DNA from 3 places in the Rhodococcus cercidiphylli genome. Region 1 is predicted to be linked to each of the others. Evidence: riboswitches for the same ligand, from Rfam matches in the RefSeq annotation. Region 1 holds a riboswitch; each other region holds the start of a gene.

Region 1 (4,740 bases):
ACGCGAACGACTGGGTTCAGGTACAGCTGGCAGGCAGCGGGCTCGTTCGACTCGCCGAGCTCGACACCACCTGCTTCCTCGGCAACGCCCCTGGCGCGGCGTCACTGCGCGGACGGCTCGGTGAGGGCGAGTGGATCGAGCTGTTGCCGCGAACGACGTTGCAGCCCGACACCCGCCATCGCTTCCTACTCGACCACGAGACCCCGGTCTCGGAGGTTCGGATGGACATCTTCCCGGACGGCGGCATGGCGCGATTGAGACTGTTCGGTGATCTGGACGCATCTGCGTAAACGGTCGCGGGGCAATAGGGTTGGGGTATGTCCCGGCTACTTCATCCGAATGCAGCCCATGTTGCCGACACGCTGATTTCACGTGGTCATCACGGGGTGGTGGTCAGCAGTCCGGAGGGCACGCACACTGCCGCCGATGCCGCTGCGGCACTGGGCGTCGACGTGGGCGCGATCGTGAAGTCGATGGTGTTTCTACTGGGCGACGAGCCGGTGCTGCTGCTCGTCTCCGGTGCCCACAACGTTCATCTCGAGCACACCGGCGAGCGTCTCGGCGGCGTGTTGACGCGTGCGCCTCTGGACACGGCCAAGCATGCCACCGGCCAGCCGATAGGTGGGATCGCCCCGGTCGGCCACCCCACCAACCTCGACACGTTCGTCGACCAGGATCTGGCCGGCTACTCCGAGGTGTGGGCGGCCGCCGGCCACACCAATACGATCTTCAGGTCCACGTTCACCGAGTTGGTGCGCATCACTGCGGGTCTGGCGATCGACGTCACCTGACCCACGCGCACGTCCCGAGGACGCGAATCCTCAGGACGCGAGAGTCGGGGCGATCGGTGCGCCGAGGACCGCGTCGACGACGTCGATGTCGAGTCGGGTCCCGCGGGATTCCAGCAGCGGCAGTACTCCGTTGTTGATGAGAACCGACTGGCGAGCGACGTCGCCGAGCACTGTCAATGTCACGCCGTCGGCCACATCGGCCGCGGTGACGTCGGAGATCAAACTGGCCAGTCCCGCCGGTGTTCCGACGTAGCGGATCGACGACGGACTGCTCGGCGCATCCAGTGTGGCAAATTCCCGACGGGCCGTCCGGGCATCGGCCGCGATGTGGATCTCGAGGTCGAGAAACACTGCTGTGCTGTCGGCAGATTCGCCGCGGTCGACTGCCTCGGCGCGGAGCCGCGCGCGTTGCTGCTGGGATTCCCGCAGGTCGGAGGCCTGGATTCGGACTACATCCGTCTCGGGAGCGGCGGTCAGTTCGGTCCAACCCGCAGAGAATTCGACGGCGACGCGGGTGAAGTTGTGCGACATGAGTGGTGGTCCTGATTCTTCAGTCGGTGGCATTCGGTCGGAGCGGAGCCGAACTCGAACACGACCCGGACGCAGTGCGGCACAGATCCACATATCTGTTGCACCAGTGGCGGTTGCCCGCCCATACGACACTCACGGTCATGACGCCATGCTAACTGTCTGCGGGGGTGCACGGGGATCCAACCCCGGCGGCGCCATCGGCCACCTCGGGGAAGGGTCGCGGGTCGGGTACGGGGTTCCACCAGCCGGCATCCTCTGCGTAGTCCCAGTTCGGTCCCGATTCGACCAGGGCGGCGAGTGCGTCGACGAGTCGGTCCACATCGGCGAACGAGCTGCCGAGGCCGATGCTGGCCCGAACCGCTCCGGCCGCATGCCCCAGCCTGCTCAGCAGTGGGTGCGCGCAGAACTTCCCGTCCCGCACGCCGATTCCGTGTTCGGCGGAGAGGTACGCGGCGACCTCACCGGGGTCGCGTCCGGCGACGGTGAAGGTGACGATGCCGACGCTGTCGGTCGCGTCGGCCCACACCTCGAGCTGCTCGACGCCGTCCAGTGCGGCCAGCCCGTCGCGCAGGCGGGACGACAGTTCGCGCTCGTGCGCCTGCAGCTCGGCATCGTCGAATCCGGCAATGGCCTCGCAGGCCGCAGCCAATGCGGCAACCCCGAGCACGTTGGGGGTGCCAGCCTCGTGCCGCTGCGGTGCCGGAGCCCAATCGGTGTGGTCGATGCGCACGCTACGTACCGCGCCACCGCCGGCCAGGTGTGGCTCACCGAGGTCGAGCCAATCACGCCTGCCCACAAGCACTCCCGCGCCGAACGGGGCGTAGAGCTTGTGCCCGGAGAAGGCGAGGTAGTCCACCCCGAGTGCGGCGATGTCGACCCGCCGATGCGGAACCAGCTGGGCACCGTCCACCGCGATGCGTGCGCCGTGCCGATGCGCCAGTGCCGCGAGTTCAGCGACCGGCAGAACTTCACCGGTGACGTTCGATGCGCCCGTGATCGCAAGCAGAGCAGCAGGTTTCGCGGCGAGTTCGGCGTCGAGGCGGTCGATGGTCTCGGCCAGGGTCGACGCAGCCACCACCACTCGTCGGTCACGCCACGGAAGCAGGTTCGCGTGGTGTTCGATGTCGAGCACCACGGTCTCACCCGGCACGCATGCGGCCAACAGGTTCAGCGAATCGGTGGTGTTCCGGGTGAACACCACCACCGAATCCGACTGCGCACCAATGAAATCGGCGACGGTCACCCGCGCCTTCTCGTACGCTGCCGTGCAGACCCGTGAGGCGTAGCCGGCACCGCGATGAACACTGGAGTAGAACGGCAGCAGTTCCGCGATCCGATCGGTCACCGCCGTCAAAGCCGGTGCGCTGGCAGCGTAGTCGAAATTGGCGTAGGTGCAGGTGCCGCCCTGCACCAGGGGTACCTGCAGATCCGTGCCCGAAACAGGGGCAAAAGGAGCACAGGGGCGGGAAAGTACAGATGTCATGACAGATCAAGCCCTCACGTTCGAGGGACCCGCAACCGAAGGATGTGGTGAACGAGTCCGCGCTTGCCGCGCCGGTTTTCCGGCATCAGCCTGGTCGTCACCCGGAGCACCCCACCGCGGAGGAGGGTTGCCGACCAGCGAGCCGGGGCTTGACGCTGGTACTCGTGACCGTGGAGAAGACACTGGCAAACCCGCTGCGGTTTTGTCAAGCCGGAACTCACGCGTGGGCAGCAGTAGGATTCCCGCGGTGGGAAGGAGCGCTCGTTCACCTGCTGGCAAACAGAACGTGAGATAACCAACGGCGCTGCTCCCCAGCGGCACAGAGTCCCAGCACCACAGAGTCACTTGCCAACGAACGAGAAGGACGCCCGGTTGTCTGTGCATCAAGAGAACGATCTGCCGGGTTCGAGCGCGGACACCGCGCCTGCACCGGCGGCGTTTCTTCGCTCGTCGCTCGCCCCTCCTGCCCGGACGCTCATCGACGTTCTCCGTGATACCGCTCATCGTTTTCCCGACGCCCCCGCCATCGACGACGGTGCTGTCTCGGTCAGCTACTCCGAGTTGTTGGACGACATCGCCGAGGGCGCGCAGTGGCTCGCCGATGCCGGCGTCAGGCGCGGCGATCGCGTCGGCATCCGCATGCCGTCGGGTTCCTTCTCCCTTTATGTCGCGATCCTGTCCATCCTCGCGGTCGGTGCCGCGTACGTTCCGGTGGACGCGGACGATCCCGAGGAGCGGGCCGAGTTGGTCTTCGGTGAGGCGAAGGTGACGGCCATCGTCACGGCGGGCGGCATCGCCGCCGGTACTGCTCCCAAACAAGACGGCCTTTCCGAGACCGACCCACTGCCGCCGACTCCCGAGGACGACGCGTGGGTCATCTTCACCTCGGGTTCGACGGGCACGCCCAAGGGTGTGGCGGTCAGTCACCGCAATGCGGCGGCGTTCGTCGACGCCGAGGCCCGCATGTTCTTGCAGAAGGATCCACTCGGCCCAGGTGATCGAGTGCTGGCCGGTCTGTCGGTGGCGTTCGACGCGTCGTGCGAGGAGATGTGGCTGGCGTGGCGGCACGGTGCGTGTCTGGTTCCGGCACCCAGGTCGCTGGTGCGGTCCGGTTTCGATCTGGGCCCGTGGCTCGTCTCCCGCGACATCAGTGTCGTCTCGACGGTGCCCACCCTCGCGTCGCTGTGGCCCGCGGTGGCTCTGGAAGCGGTGCGGTTGCTCATCTTCGGCGGCGAGGCGTGCCCGCCGGAACTGGCCGAGCGGCTCGCCGTCGAGGGCCGCGAGGTCTGGAACACGTACGGCCCCACCGAGGCAACGGTCGTCGCGTGCGCGGCGATCATGGACGGGAAGGGGCCCGTCCGCATCGGATTGCCGTTGGACGGATGGGACCTGGCAGTAGTCGATGCGTCGGGCACCCCGGTACAGGTCGGCGAAGTCGGTGAGTTGGTCATCGGCGGCGTCGGACTCGCTCGGTATCTCGATCCGGCCAAGGACGCCGAGAAGTACGCGCCCATGCCCTCTCTGGGGTGGGATCGGGCGTACCGCAGCGGCGATCTGGTCAAGCTCGAGCTCGAAGGGCTCTTGTTCCAGGGTCGCGCCGACGATCAGGTCAAGCTCGGCGGTCGACGCATCGAGCTCGGCGAGATAGACAATGCGCTGCAAGCACTTCCGGGAGTCGGCGGTGCGGCGGCCGCCATCCGCAAGACCGCTGCCGGTAACTCGGTGCTGGTCGGATACCTCGCCAGCACCAATCCAGATTTCGATCTCGAAGCCGCACGCGAATTGCTCGCCGAGCAGTTGCCCGCGGCATTGGTGCCCAGGCTTGCGCTGGTGGACGAGATGCCAACGCGCACTTCGGGCAAGGTCGACCGCAACGCGCTGCCGTGGCCCCTGCCCGGTATGGCGGGCGCGTCTGCGCTCGGCGGCACGGCGGGG
Region 2 (4,740 bases), on a different contig from region 1:
ACGTGCGGACATCGTCATCGCCGCTGCCGGAGTGCCCGGATTGATCACTGCGGACATGGTCAAGCCTGGTGCTGCTGTGCTCGATGTCGGGGTGACCCGCACCGAGGACGGATTGCGCGGCGATGTCGCCGACGGTGTCGCGGAGGTGGCAGGGTTCCTCTCGCCCAACCCCGGCGGTGTCGGTCCGCTGACGCGGGCCTTTCTGCTCACCAATGTCGTCGAGCGCGCCGAACGCGTCGCCGCCGAGAGCTGAGCGGACCCGACGTGAACGATGCAGAGGACGAGCGAAGCGAGCCCGATCCGGGATTTCGTGCGGCAGTCGCGCGCAACCTACCGATCGTCGCAGTCTCGGTCGTCGTCCTCGCCGCGCTGATCCTGGTGCTGGCCGATCGCTGGCGGCGCGGCGCGTTCATCTTCGGATGCGCAGCGCTGCTGGCGGCCGTCCTGCGGCTGTGTCTGCCCGAAACACGTGTCGGCACACTGCAAGTGCGCAGTCGCGCGTTCGATGTGTTGGCGCTGGGTGGCGTCGGCGGAGCCATTGTCTTTCTGTCGCTGTCGATCGATCCGCTGGGAACCGACTGACCTCGGCGCTCGAGCACCCGGTGAACGAGTGCGGAGTCAGCGCCGACCGAGGCGGGCCAGCTCCATCGTCTCGGCGAGCAGTTTGGCCACCGAATCGGCCTCGGTGAGGAAGCCGTCGTGTCCGTCGCGCGACTGGATCACTTCGAGTCCGCGGCACTGGGGGAGTTCGCGAGCGATCTCCTTCTGCAGTCGAAGCGGATACAGGCGATCGGAGTCGACTCCGCCGACGATGGTCGGGACAGATGTGGACGCAAGAGCGTCGGCCACTCCGCCGCGGCCACGGCCTACGTCGTGTCGGTTCATCGCTTCGCTGAGCAGGACGTACGTCGCCGCGTCGAACCGGTTGACGAGCTTGGCAGCCTGATGCTCGAGGTAGCTCTGCGCGGAGTACCTGCCACCGGCCCACGGGTCTTCGTCGTTCTGTGGTGAGTTTCCGAACCTGATGTCGAGTTCGCTCTCGGTCCGATACGTCAGATGCGCGATGCGCCGCGCGATGCCGAGTCCGGCCGACGGTGAGGTGCCGGTGTCGTGATAGTTGCCGCCCAGCCATCCTGGATCGGCCTTGATCGCCGCGATCTGTGTTGTCTGGGTGCCGATCTGGTCGGCAGTCGCCCTGGCACCGACCGCAAGGACCAACGCCGCCGCCACTCGGTCGGGATGTCCCACGATCCATTCCAGGGTGCGCATACCGCCCATCGAGCCGCCGACGACAGCAGCGAACCGCTCGATTCCGAGGACGTCGGCCACCGCCGCTTCCGTAGCGACCTGATCGCGGATGGAGATGTCCGGGAAACGAGAGCCGTAGGGGGTTCCGTCGGGCGAGACGCTGCTCGGGCCCGTAGTGCCGCCGCAGCCACCGAGCACGTTGGTTGCCACGACGCACCACTCGTCGGTGTCGATGGGGCAGCCGGGACCGACCATTCCGTTCCACCACCCGGGTAGAGCGTGATCGGCGTCCGGCGGACCGGACACGTGCGAGTCCCCGGTGAGGGCGTGTTCGACGAGCACGACGTTGCTGCGGTCGGTGGCGAGTTCACCCCACCGCTGCACCGCGACGGTCACCTGGGGGATTCGCTCGCCGTTCTCGAGATCGAGACCACCGATGTCGATGGTGCCCAACCGCCCGTCCGGAGACGGAAGAACCGCCTCCGGACGAACGCCTGTGTCGCAGCTGTTGCTCAAGATGCCGCCGCGCTGAATCCGACCTCGAGATCGGCGATGATGTCGTCGATCCCCTCGATGCCCACGGCGAGACGGACCAGGCCGGGAGTGACGCCCGATGCCAGCTGCTCCTCCGGAGTCAGCTGGGAATGCGTGGTGGATGCGGGGTGGATGACGAGTGAGCGCACGTCTCCGATGTTAGCGACGTGGCTGTGCAGAGTGAGAGCGTTGACGAACTTCTTGCCCGCGTCCACACCACCCTTCAGCTCGAACGCGATGATCGCGCCCTGCCCCTTCGGCAACAATTCCTGCCCACGCTGGTACCACGGCGACGATTCGAGTCCGGCGTAGTTGATCGAGACGACGTCGTCGCGACCGGCGAGGAAGGCAGCAACCTTCTGCGCATTCGCCACATGCCGCTCGATCCGAAGGCTCAACGTCTCCAGACCCTGACTGATGAGGAAGGCGTTGAACGGCGAGACTGCAGCACCGATGTCACGCAGCAGCTGGACGCGTGCCTTCAATGCGAACGCGGGCGCGCCCAGATCGGCGAACACGACGCCGTGGTAGCTCGGATCCGCGGTGGTGAAGTTGGGATGACGGCCCTGCGTCCAATCGAAGGTGCCACCGTCGACGATGACGCCCGCGATTGCTGTGCCGTGTCCGCCGAGGTACTTCGTCGCCGAGTGCACCACGATGTCGGCACCGTGCTTCAACGGCTGCAGCAGGTACGGCGTCGCCACGGTGTTGTCCACGATCAGCGGGATGCCGTTCTCGTGGGCCACTGCCGAGATCCCCGGGATATCGAGGATGTCGTTCTTGGGGTTCGAGATCGACTCGCCGTAGAACGCCTTGGTCGACGGAGTGATCGCGGCACGCCACTGCTCGAGGTCGTCGGGATCGTCGACGAACGAGACGGTGATACCCAGCTTGGGGAGCGTGTAGTGGAACAGGTTGTACGTGCCGCCGTAGAGCCGCGGGCTCGACACGATGTGGTCGCCCGCCTCGGCGAGGTTGAGAATCGCGAACGTCTCGGCGGCCTGCCCCGACGCGAGCAGCAATGCCGCGACGCCACCTTCGAGGGCCGCGATGCGCTGCTCGACGACATCCTGTGTCGGGTTGATGATCCGGGTGTAGATGTTGCCGGGCTCGGCCAGACCGAACAAGGCGGCGGCGTGATCGGTGTTGTCGAACGTGTACGAGGTGGTCTGGTAGATGGGCAACGCACGAGCCCTGGTGGTGCCGTCCGGTGTCTGACCCGAATGGATCTGCTTGGTCTCGAAGCTCCAGTCGGCTGCGGGATCGGTGAACGGATCCTCGGTGGGTGCTCCGGTGGCGTCGACGACGTCGGGGGTGGAATCGGTCATGGCTGGTGATACTCCGTTTTATTGAGACGAGTGTGTCTGAGACGAATCGAATGTCGAATCAAGCTCGAGAAGTCGAGCGCTACGGGGCGTATCGGTACAGCAACACATGGAAGAACCTCCTGACAGGCTTCGGCCCCTGCGGACCGAAGGTTCAGTGGGTCCGCTTCCTGCGGACCCGCGCTTGTCGAAACGGCACTCGCGTGCCGTATCGGCCTGGTCGTTCACCCGGGGCACCCCACCGCGGTTGGAGGGTTGCCGGCCAGCAAGCCGGGGCTCGATGCTGGCACTCATGACCTGGCGATCATCGTAGCGGGTAACGGCACCCCATCGGAACGAGGGCACGGCATCCGATCGGGTCGAGCTCGAGCAGATGTTCGGGTGAGGACAATCACGGTGCATCCACGCGAAACAATCAGCCGTCGGGAAGACAATTGACGGGAGCGACGTTGCCTTCTGGGTCGGGCCCGGTGGGTCCCCGACCGCAGGCTCGAATTCCGGCCGCTTCCTCTGCCCCCGATTTGCACACGAAGGTTGTACTGCTGTGACTGTCACCGATTCCGCTCTTGCCCGAGTCAGCGCTGTGCGCGGCAAGGTGTCGAGTGGCCTGAGTGTCAGTCACCGACCGCACTCCACCCGCCGCAAGCTCGCGATGCTGGCACTGTCCATCGGCGGCTTCGGGATCGGCACCACGGAGTTCGCGTCGATGGGTCTGTTGCCGGACATCGCCACGACGATGGGGATCTCCGAGCCCTCGGCCGGCCACATGATCTCCGCGTATGCTCTCGGCGTCGTGGTCGGTGCGCCGACCATCGCAGCCCTGGCTGCTCGCGTTCCCCGGCGGATGTTGCTACTGGCGCTGATGGTGGCCTTCACCCTCGGCAACCTCGGCACGGTGTTCGCGCCCAGCTTCAACGAACTCGTCGCCTCGCGCTTCGTCGCCGGCCTGCCGCACGGTGCGTACTTCGGTGTCGCGGCCCTGGTGGCTGCTCACCTCGCCGAACCGGGCAAGCGAGCCAAGGCCGTCGCGATGGTGATGATGGGACTCTCCGTCGCGAACGTCGTCGGCGTCCCGGTGGCGACCTGGATCGGGCAGGCGTTGGGATGGCGCAGTGCATTCACGCTCGTTGCTGTCATCGGTGCCCTCACCGTCGCCGCGCTAGTCCTCTGGATGCCACGACTCGACGCGATGCCGACCACCAGCCCCATCACCGAGCTGGGCGCACTGCGGCGCAGCCAGGTGTGGATGACCCTGTTCGTGGGCATCGTCGGATTCGGCGGCATGTTCGCGGTCTACACCTACATCGCGTCGACTCTGACCGACGTCGCCGGTCTCGCCCGCGCACTCGTTCCGGTCGCCCTGATGATCTACGGACTCGGAATGGTCGTCGGAAACTACGCCGGCGGCTGGCTCGCCGACAGGTACCAGCTCAAGGGCACCTTCGTCGGTCTGGCCGCTACTGCGGTAACTCTTGCGGTGTTCGTCGTGGCCGCCCACAATCCGATCACCGCACTCCTGCTGGTGTTCCTCATCGGCGCGTCCGGCTCTTCTGTGGTCCCCGGTCTGCAGACGAGGTTGATGGACGTGGCCGAGGACGCTCAGACGCTCGCCGCATCGCTCAACCATGCCGCG
Region 3 (4,740 bases), on a different contig from region 1:
GCATCTCGGGTCGTTCACCACGTACGACCCATCGGTCAAGACCGCGGTGCCGCCGTAATCGCAATATCTCAATTCAGGCGGTGCCGGCGCGACATATGTATCGCACTCGGCTTCGTACCCTGTCGTGCCGTCCGAGTACAGGGCGGTGCCGGACTCATACAGATCCAAGTCGCCGCACTCGTAGGTGATTGGTTGGGGCTGAGGAACAGGCGGCGGCTCAGGTGCCGCCGTCACGTCCACACTGGAGGTAGGCGACGCCGACACCGATACGCTCGAACTGCTCGTCACAGGAACAGCTTCGCTCGGTGTCTCGTTGGGGCTGCTCGAGCAGCCGACGCAGACCAGCGCTGCTGCGGTGATTGCGATGAAGGTTCTCGTGGACATGCCAACTCCGAGGTGGTCGAGACTGCATGGACCCGTCCCCGGTACAGGCAATGTCGATTCAGTATCGCAATGAACTGACCACCGACACGGGCGATTCGACATTCGGATACGCCGTTATGCCTTCGTTCGCAGGCATAACAGGGCTCAGTCCTATAACAGCGGGGCGTATTGTTGCCTATGCATGTAATAGCAAGCATAAGGAGCGAATATGGCCCATCCGCGACGACGAAGTCGGAGATATCCGAGTGAGGTGGCGGCCGCCTTCGTCGCACGTCGGCTTCAGTTACGCCTCACTCAAGCAGAGTTGGCATTGCTCGCCAACGTGGGTCGGTCGACGGTCCAAGCTCTCGAAGGCGGCAAAGACTCGATCCAACTCGATGGTGCGATCGCCATCGCGAATGCGCTGGGCTGTGACCTTACTTTGCGGACTCGAGCCGGAACGCCTGTGTCGCCTATGGATTCGCGTTGACAACGCCACAATGACGGTGCCCGACCGGCCAGGCGGACTGCAACCCCGCGTGGCCGTAGAGCTCAGCCATGGATCCCGATCGGTTCTCGGCAATAGGGTTCCGATCATCTCGTACGCAACGATTTCCGGATCCTGCGTACCCGAACTCGTGTATGGCCTCGGACAGTTCGGTCATGCGCGCTGTTCACCGAAGCTCGTCAGTCTCTTTGCTGCTGCATCGGTTCCAAGTTCGACTCGGACCTCCGGGTTGTCGATGTAGAAGCGAATCCACTGTTCCAGCGCCACCGGGCGGACATCGAAGCGTCTGCAGTCGAGTTCGATGTACTGACCTTTCGGCATAATTTCGATTCTCCAGAGCAAGGTTGTGAAGCGCCGGTTCATCTTCGCCATTTCGTCGACCCTCACCAGAACCAACGGGTACGACTCCACGACCACAGCGGTGTCTCTTACGTCCACCCACGGTACCTGGATGTCGAATGCCCAGCCGCGGTGGCGAATACCGTCATCCGAGAGCTCGAGGTAGCCGTTGCGAATACTGCGCAACAGGATTGGAATCAGGAACGAGGCCATGGACAATCCCATCGCAGCAAGAACCCATCCCACCCCACCCGAGGTGAAACCCATCGCGATCACGCAGATCGACAGAGAGCTGACTATCACGACGAGCAACCTCAAGCCCAGCGGGTTGTAGCGCACAGTCGAGCCCTGCACCCAACGGCGGACGTCAGAGCCTGTCTTGATCGACGGAACGTTGGTCCACGCGAAAGCCATTGTGCTGATGCATAACACAGAAAATCCGAATGTCGACAGAGCAGAGGCGATCATTCCCTCCACGACACTCACCGCGCACAAGTACAGAGCAATCAGCGCGGCAACCCCGAAGATCGCGCTTCGAGCGATCATCGACCCCGGCGATGCCACCCAGCGCCGCACTTCACTGGGCCGCACGTCAGAAAATCGCATCCCACGCCCCTGTCGCCAGTTCGCCGATTGCCGACCCAGTGTCGGCAACTACCGCAGCACCATCACCGATGGCGGCGCCGACGCGGCCCGATCGCCGCCCCACAGCATCAGACGCAGCAGGGATCGCGCCGGTTCCATAGTCTTGGGCTGTTTTCTGGTCCAGTAGCACTCGCCAGATATTTGTTTCAGTCCCACACCGTAAGCCCGCCGCCCGCCACACTGACTGCCTTGAAGCCCTCGGGCGCTGCAACGGTCCACGCTTCGAAATCAGGGTCGAAGGGAACTACCAAGCTTGCACGGTCGGCGAACTCCATTAGCAAGCCGCCATCATCGGATGCACACGCGTACGCGACCAGTCTGCCGATAAGACGCTGGACAGTGCTGTCTTCGGATAGCAGCGTGTGCGGCAGACCTCGGAACACCACGGTCCCAAGCTCAGTGACTCGAAAATTCGACTCGATGCGAATTTCGCAATCACGATCTGTACGCAACGTGAGGGGGAACCCGCATTCCATAGACACAATCGTGTGCCGTACGAGAGGAAGCTCCACACGCGTCCACCCTTCCGGAATCGGTCGACAGTCATTGCCGCTCCTGACTGTCAGACGCAGCAGCGATCTCCGCGGTTCCACTGACAAGCCGACCCCGTCGAGGGCCTGGTGGATGGCTTCAGCGAGAGAGCGTCTGCAAGGTCGCCTCTCCCGCGCGATACCCCGCCTCGAACAACCATGGCCACTCGGAAAAGTCCTCGGGGTCGACGACCACCGTCTCGACACCGCCGTTCCCACGCCGCTTGGGCATGTTCTCGGGATGGGACGGGAACCGATCCTTCAGGTACGCGGGTTCGAGACTCTGTCGAAAGATCAGCCACGTCCGGGGCGTGAAGCCCACTGCTTCAGCACGTTTCGCGAGGTCGATCCAGGCTTCGGCGTTCGCGTACCCGCCTTGGAGGACCAGCCTTCGAGTCTCGAGCATCGGAAACACGCCGTACCAGATCGGCGGGTAACTCAGGAGCGTCTGGCACCAGGTACGACGGCGTTCGTGCGGAATGGGTTCCCACTTCGCCTGTGCTGCTTCGAGTTCGTCACTACCGGACATTGTTCACCTCATTCTGGAGGTGCAACCCTCCATCGACTTGCGCGCCCGCGGCTGCGGGATGCGCCGGTTCTTCCCCTGGGGCACCCTGTCGATGGAGACGGGGTTGCCGGACAGCCGGCCAGGTACCGACGGCTGTCACTCTTGAACCTTCTTCGACAATAGCCGAGGGTTACGGCTTGGACAATCATTGGGATCAGCTGAGCAGCTCAACCCATTTCGCACTTCAGGAGCCCCCGACTCAGAGCCCAGTCAACGACTGCGCCCCGAAAAAGGAGTCCGACCACGGCAGCGAGACCTCCAGTAGAACCATGCTGTCCGTGCGCAACGCTCGGTCTTTCTGCTGCTCAATGCATTTCAGTCACAATCAAGCCTTCAGCTCGACTACCGATTCGACAGCAGCGCAGTACCTGCTCTGACGCCCAGCGGCACCGATCACACCTAGATAGGAAAAGTCACTTGCCCAGACCCTCCGCGATCTCCCCAATGGACTTCAATGTCCGCTGATCGGCGTACTCGGCCTCATCGAAATAACGCTTGAACACCGACCGCATCAGCTCGATGACCTCGATATGTTGCATCAGCACGACGCGCAGCGATCGATCACCACTGAAGGCAATCCTCTCGAACTTCTCGCCGAGCTGCCTGGCCGAATCCAAGGTGCCGAATGCCTTGCCGTCGACCAAATACTCAGTCTTACGCGCCATATCTTGCAAGTGCCTGATGTAGGCAGCGCAGACCTCGTCGCACTGGAACGCCACGCCGTGTGGAATCTCGAGTTGCCCGGACTCGGCCTGACTCGACAGCGACTTCCACTGCTGCATCGATGCCGCAAGTTCGTTCGTCTCTGAACCCATCGGTTCTTCCCCCACTAGTTCGATGAAGGCATGGATGGTCGGAGCGAACGCGCCAACCGTTCGACCTCGACACACGGGTCTCCAAGGGGCTCGGTCGCTAGAAAGCCGTCAAGGATGAGGTAGAACACGCCATTCGGGTGTCCGAAAGCAACGCCGCAGTTGACCTCGTCGTACTGAGTAGTCCGGCGGAACCGTAAACCGTCGAGACCCTCGATCGGCTCGAACTGCCCGAAGCGCTCACCGCCACGTAGATATTCCAGGCTCTGATCGGACGAGAAGATGCCAAGGTGATACCACGGCGTCGGCAGAGGGTTGGTCCAGATGCACGTCATCCAGTCTTCCGAGATCGGTAGATCCCCTACCAAGTTCGAGGACTTCGTCTCCACCGCCAAGCCCGCGTCTTCGATGGCAGCGTCTGGGATGGTGCACGGATCCCACGCACCATTCGCCGGAGCGGTTGTCATGACCGATGTCGTCGACGGGCCCGCAGGGGGAATGCCTTCGGTCGCCCCTCCGCATCCGGTTGTCACCAGCATCAGTCCGACCGCACTCCCGATCAGCAATCGCATCTTGCTCACAGCACTCCGTCCTTGGAACCCGTCCTTGGTGTTGGACGCAGCTACCGGCGCATCGGTTCCTTTGGATCGGACGCAGGTGAGCTCGTGCTTCGGTGACCTCAGGCGAGCAGCGTAGATGTGTTCCCCACAGATCCAGCATGTCGCGCAGTCGACGCACGCTAGTCGCACCAGGCCGTTCCTCGTCCCGGAAAGGATCGAGGAGATGAATCAGATCATCGCGACGAGTCGGATCTGCTGCTGCGTCGCGTGGCATCCAACCTTGGAGAGCGGGGATGGAGTTGCCGTCCATCGCGACCAGCATAAACGTGTCCAGAGGACGAACTGCGGTTCAGTTCGTTCCGTCGCAGGGCGCACATTTTTCCTATGCTGTGTTCGTGCCCTCCGACCGAACAGA

The links. A riboswitch is a leader RNA that binds a small molecule or an ion and turns the genes downstream of it on or off. The one in region 1 is predicted to bind S-adenosylmethionine.
Region 2: linked by a shared signal. The riboswitch ahead of R3P95_RS03890 (bifunctional o-acetylhomoserine/o-acetylserine sulfhydrylase) and the one ahead of R3P95_RS25170 (aminotransferase class V-fold PLP-dependent enzyme) in region 1 are both predicted to bind S-adenosylmethionine.
Region 3: linked by a shared signal. The riboswitch ahead of R3P95_RS21215 (mandelate racemase/muconate lactonizing protein) and the one ahead of R3P95_RS25170 (aminotransferase class V-fold PLP-dependent enzyme) in region 1 are both predicted to bind S-adenosylmethionine.

Annotation. Positions count from the first base shown of each region.
Region 1 covers NZ_JAWLKE010000013.1:113,276-118,015, forward strand. Annotated here, with positions in the region: gene alc (allantoicase) at 1-290, shown strand, start outside; gene R3P95_RS25160 (YbaK/EbsC family protein) at 318-791, shown strand; gene R3P95_RS25165 (hypothetical protein) at 822-1,322, opposite strand; gene R3P95_RS25170 (aminotransferase class V-fold PLP-dependent enzyme) at 1,474-2,805, opposite strand; SAM riboswitch class IV at 2,860-2,975, opposite strand; gene R3P95_RS25175 (Pls/PosA family non-ribosomal peptide synthetase) at 3,184-4,740, shown strand, end outside.
Region 2 covers NZ_JAWLKE010000002.1:27,399-32,138, reverse strand. Annotated here, with positions in the region: gene R3P95_RS03905 (bifunctional methylenetetrahydrofolate dehydrogenase/methenyltetrahydrofolate cyclohydrolase) at 1-253, shown strand, start outside; gene R3P95_RS03900 (DUF3017 domain-containing protein) at 265-582, shown strand; gene metX (homoserine O-acetyltransferase MetX) at 619-1,767, opposite strand; gene R3P95_RS03890 (bifunctional o-acetylhomoserine/o-acetylserine sulfhydrylase) at 1,761-3,110, opposite strand; SAM riboswitch class IV at 3,283-3,405, opposite strand; gene R3P95_RS03885 (MFS transporter) at 3,760-4,740, shown strand, end outside.
Region 3 covers NZ_JAWLKE010000008.1:198,794-203,533, reverse strand. Annotated here, with positions in the region: gene R3P95_RS21235 (hypothetical protein) at 1-234, opposite strand, end outside; gene R3P95_RS21230 (helix-turn-helix domain-containing protein) at 593-853, shown strand; gene R3P95_RS21225 (hypothetical protein) at 1,025-1,513, opposite strand; gene R3P95_RS21220 (hypothetical protein) at 1,590-1,982, shown strand; gene R3P95_RS26185 (DUF6188 family protein) at 2,002-2,367, opposite strand; gene R3P95_RS21215 (mandelate racemase/muconate lactonizing protein) at 2,486-2,914, opposite strand; SAM riboswitch class IV at 2,943-3,061, opposite strand; gene R3P95_RS21210 (hypothetical protein) at 3,367-3,768, opposite strand; gene R3P95_RS21205 (DUF3558 domain-containing protein) at 3,783-4,337, opposite strand; gene R3P95_RS21195 (hypothetical protein) at 4,721-4,740, shown strand, end outside.